Regions from separate parts of the Brevibacillus sp. MER 51 genome, predicted to be linked through region 1. Evidence: riboswitches for the same ligand, from Rfam matches in the RefSeq annotation. Region 1 holds a riboswitch; the other holds the start of a gene.

The links. A riboswitch is a leader RNA that binds a small molecule or an ion and turns the genes downstream of it on or off. The one in region 1 is predicted to bind FMN.
Region 2: it holds a riboswitch for FMN, as region 1 does, so the genes downstream of both, M3630_RS27745 (ECF transporter S component) here and ribD (bifunctional diaminohydroxyphosphoribosylaminopyrimidine deaminase/5-amino-6-(5-phosphoribosylamino)uracil reductase RibD) in region 1, are expected to answer to the same signal.

The regions. Positions count from the first base shown of each region.
Region 1 is NZ_JAMAUS010000008.1:293,927-296,394, forward strand. Features, by position in the region: gene M3630_RS19150 (HAD family hydrolase) at 1-657, shown strand, start outside; FMN riboswitch at 726-873, shown strand; FMN riboswitch at 986-1,130, shown strand; gene ribD (bifunctional diaminohydroxyphosphoribosylaminopyrimidine deaminase/5-amino-6-(5-phosphoribosylamino)uracil reductase RibD) at 1,263-2,369, shown strand; gene M3630_RS19160 (riboflavin synthase) at 2,389-2,468, shown strand, end outside.
Region 2 is NZ_JAMAUS010000022.1:11,802-14,269, reverse strand. Features, by position in the region: gene M3630_RS27750 (ABC transporter permease) at 1-571, shown strand, start outside; FMN riboswitch at 976-1,130, shown strand; gene M3630_RS27745 (ECF transporter S component) at 1,362-1,973, shown strand; gene proS (proline--tRNA ligase) at 2,288-2,468, shown strand, end outside.

The DNA.
Region 1 (2,468 bases):
TTTCAAAAAGGCATTATTTTCGATATGGACAACACCTTGTTGCAATCCAGGATCGATTTTACCGAGATGAAGCGGGCCATATTTCAGCTATGGGTGGACAATGGGATCGTTTCCCCAACATTTGAATGGGAAAAGCATACCGCATCACAGCTCATTGAGATCGGGCGAAAATCGGAGCAAATGACGTCAGAGTTGGAGCAAGCGATGTGGGATGCAGTAACCGCGATCGAGAAGGAAGGGATGCATGGTGCCGTTCTGGAGCAACACGCGGTAGAAGTGCTGGAGGAGTTGAAGAACCGCTACCAGTTGTATATCCTGACCAACAACGCGTATGCTGCTGCAATGGAGGCTTTGAACGAGACGGGAATCGCCTCCTACTTCGCTGAAATCGTCGCCCGCGAGCAGATGACGACATTGAAGCCATCTCCCTCCGGCGTTCACTATATTCGCAGCCGAAAGCCAGATTGGCCTGTTTCGGCCTGGACGATGATCGGGGATTCGTGGATCGATGGCAAGGCGGCCTGTGATGGACAAGTTGCTTTTATTGCCTATCAAGGGAATGAGTTGGACATGGAGCGAAATGGTGTTGTGCCAAGAGCGTACATCAATGATTTGAAAGAACTCCTGACGTTCCTCGAAATGTGCGAGCAAGAGTAAAAGTGCACTTCTCCAATAAATGATTACAGACAATAGCGAAAAATATGCTATACTTTGCCTAACTGAATACCAGCCTTCAGGGTAGGGTGCAATTCCCGACCGGCGGTAATGACGAACGCACGTCTGAGCCCGCGACTCGCTATCGAAGCAGTTGATAGCGACTGACTTGGTGCAAATCCAAGGCCGACGGTACAGTCCGGATGGGAGAAGGTATTTGGAACGGCCTGTTTCGCTGTTTTTTTCAAAAAACGGTAGAAGCGAGGCTTCTTTCTGAACGCCCTGAGCATAATATTCATGGGCGTTTTTATTTTTCATAAAACTTCATAGCGACAATCTTCAGGGCAAGGTGAAATTCCTGACCGGCGGTAATGGCGTACGTACGTCTGAGCCCGCGACTCGCTGACCACGCTTGCAGCGACTGATCTGGTGAAAGTCCAGAGCCGACGGTACAGTCCGGATGGAAGAAGATTTTTTGCTTTCTTCATTTGTTTTTTCAAAAAACAGATGAGGTAAGGCTTCTTTCCCTATGCCCTGAAACGCTGTGAGGTTTCAAGGGCTTTTTGCGTTGTGCTTGGCTGGAATGATGGAACAGAAAGGAGTGCGGTATGGAACAGGACAGCAAGTACATGGATCTGGCGCTGGAGCTGGCACGATCGGCACGAGGCCAAACCAGTCCGAATCCCATGGTCGGAGCTGTGATTGTGAAAGATGGAACCATCGTGGGAATGGGAGCGCATCTGCGGGCAGGAGAGCCCCATGCTGAGGTGCACGCACTGCGGATGGCTGGGGAAAAAGCGCAAGGTGCGACCGTATATGTGACGCTGGAGCCTTGCAGTCACTATGGGAAAACACCGCCGTGTGCAGAAGCGTTGATCGCAGCTGATGTATGTCGTGTGGTTGTAGCTACGCTCGATCCGAATCCATTGGTGGCGGGACGAGGCATCGAGATGCTGCGGGCAGCAGGAGTAGAAGTGGCGGTGGGCGTGAGAGAAGAGGGAGCGAAGGCGCTCAATGAAGTCTTTTTCCATTACATCCAAACCAGACGTCCATTTGTGACGGTAAAGACGGCCAGTACATTGGACGGAAAAATTGCTTCGGTCACGGGACACAGTCGGTGGATTACTGGTGCAGAGGCTCGGGCAGAGGTGCATGAACTTCGCAGGCAGCATGATGCAATCCTGGTTGGAGTTGGGACGATTCTCGCTGATGACCCACTGTTGACGGCGCGCAAGGGAGAGAAGCGTTTTGGGAGCCAGCCAGTTCGCGTGATTTTGGACAGCCAATTACGTACGCCGCTGGATGCCCGTGTCGTTCAGAATACAGATGCGAAGACATGGATCTTTACGACAGATGCAGCCCCAAGGGAAAAGCAGGAGCTGCTTGCAGCAAGAGGAGTTAAGGTCATCACAATGGTAGGGCCAATTCTCGTGGAAAAGGTGCTGGATACATTGGGGGAGCTGGGAATTACCTCGTTGCTTGTGGAAGGCGGACAGGAAGTAAACGGCTCCTTTTTGCAGGCGAGAGCGATTCAGAAGGTCGTGAGTCATATCGCGCTAAAGCTGATCGGAGGAAGCGGTGCGCCCTCGCCGTTCGGTGGTCAAGGCTTTGCAACGATGGGAGAAGCAGTGCAGCTGACAAATGTCATGATCACTCCGATCGGGAAAGGCGATGTACAGATCAGCGGGTACCCACAATGGGAGGATCAGACGTAGCAGGTGAGGAGGAGAGAGCATGTTCACGGGACTGGTCGAAGAAGTGGGCGTGTTGGAATCGATTCAAGGGAACGAACAGGCGAGTCGACTGGTCATCCG
Region 2 (2,468 bases), on a different contig from region 1:
CGCATTATTCTCGATGTTCTTCGGTTTTTGGGACTTCAACGAACGGTACATCATCCGGGGCGAGATGGATCGCATCCTGACGAGACCGATCCACAATCTGGCGCAGGTGTGCCTCGAGTCGATTGCGCCAGACCGCATTTTTGGCGTCATAACCGGGATCATCATCATGGGGTATGCTGCCATTCAACTCGATTTGTCGTTTTACTGGTACGACGTGTTCATCTTTATCGGGCTCTCGATCAGCGGGGCACTGATTTACGGTGGCGTGTATACCGCGATTGCTGCTGTTAGCTTCTTTTCCGACTCGCGGACAGGGATTGCCCCGATGATATACAACATCCAGCAGTACGGGCGCTATCCGGTAGACGTGTACAACAAGGCTATTCGCTTTGTGCTCACCTACGTGCTGCCGTTTGCTTTCGTAGGTGTTTATCCGGCGGCTTACTTTTTGCGCAAGGAAGTTTGGTACACATATGCGGCAATGACGCCGGTAGTGGCTGTTATTTTCTTCGGGATTGGGCTGTTGGTCTGGAACTGGGGAGTCACGAAGTATCGGGGAGCGGGTTCTTGATGATTTATAATCCGAAGTCGTTGTGAGGTAAAAAAAGACCATCCCGGCTGCAACCGGAACGGTCGGTACAATAGGCGCTTCCCGCAAAGGGGTGCGGCTCAATACTATGTTGCGAAATAGACCGCAGAGCTGTCAACTCAAGGGCGGTCTATTTCTTTTTGGTCAAGGTAACAACCAAGCCGATCTCCCCCCTTTCTATGGGGATGAGCCGCGCGACCACCCTTGAGGAGCCGATTCTATTGTGCAAGCGAATGATAGCATAATGTGCTCTCTAGTTAGCAAGTGTCTTTTTTATTCGCTATTCGCACTAAACACATCGGAAAAATAAATAAGAAGTGTCGCTTTGGCAGTTTCCTCTATTGTCAAATCAAAAAACAGCAGTATAATATGCTGTATACAACTACACATTCCTTCGGGGCAGGGTGAAATTCCCGACCGGCGGTGATCATGCTTTACGCATGTTAAGCCCGCGAGCCTCCCGAGCGTAAAGTTGCGACGGAGTGCAGGATCTGGTGTGATTCCAGAGCCGACAGTACAGTCTGGATGGGAGAAGGATGACGACAGTACGTTTATCACACGTGCTTGTTTACCTGTGCAAACGGGATGAGAACGTAGAGGCAGCCCTCTTGTTTCTTGTACCTTTTATTTGCGCATGGTTTTGTCATACGCTTGCAAATGCCCTGTGGAACATAGCCACAGGGTTTATTCTGTTTGTGTAACAAGACGTGTGAGCATACAACGACTGTTGCCATTCCTCAAGAAGGAGTAGAAAAATGAGGAGATGGTAAACATGAAAGAAACAGCGCTGCATTCTTCGCGCACACGTGCAACCCAAAAGCTGGTGACGATTCCCATGCTGGCGGCCGTTGCATTTATTCTGCAGTATCTCGAGGTTCCCGTACCACTGATGCCAAGCTTTTTGAAGCTCGACTTCAGCACACTCCCGGCATTGATCGGGGGACTCATGTACGGACCTGTAGCTGGCATTATTATCGAGGTACTGAAGAATACACTGCACATGCTCTTCAAAAATACAGATGGCCTTTTGATCGGTGAACTCGCAAACGTCGTAGCAGGATCAAGCTTTATTTTTGCGGCTGTCTACATGCAGCGTCTGGGCCAAGGCAAAAAAGGCTTCCTGACTGGTCTCGCTCTGGGGACGGTTTTGATGACGATCGTCATGGCTGTGGCAAATGCATATGTGCTGTTGCCTGCGTACGCTGTGCTTTATCAAATGCCGATTGAACAGCTCTTGACTATGTTCAACGCGACAAGCATCTGGTCATTGGTTCTGTACGGAATCGTGCCGTTCAATCTCTTCAAAGGTGTTATGATTTCAGTGGTCGCATATCCGATCTACGTGAAGCTCGGCTCCAGAATCGCTGCACGTACCAACAATTGACAACCACGACATGACTCGCTAATATGTTAACTTAATAGAAAGTTTCAAAAGGCTATGAAAGGACCCGCAGCTATACCCTCGTAACAGAGAGTCGGCCCTAGTCTGGAAGGCTGATACGTAATGGATAACTGCATCCCATCCTGAAGCCGCTGGTGAAGAGCTTAGCCGGATGCCCACCGTTATCGGGTTATCGAGAGGACTATGGCGTATTGCTATGGTCAATCAGGGTGGTACCGCGGAAGTTAATCCTCCGTCCCTTTTTGGGATGGGGGATTTTTTGCATTTTACGTAAGAACAAAAAGGAGCGTAGACGGATGAAAGAGGACAAAGCGTTTGTAAAAGAAATTACACCGCAATCGGAGGATTTTTCGCGTTGGTACATCGATGCCATCAAAAAGGCTGATTTGATGGACTACACACCGGTGCGCGGCTGCATCGTTTTCAAGCCGGATGGCTTTGAGCTATGGGAGCGAATTCAAGAGGCGATGAATAAGC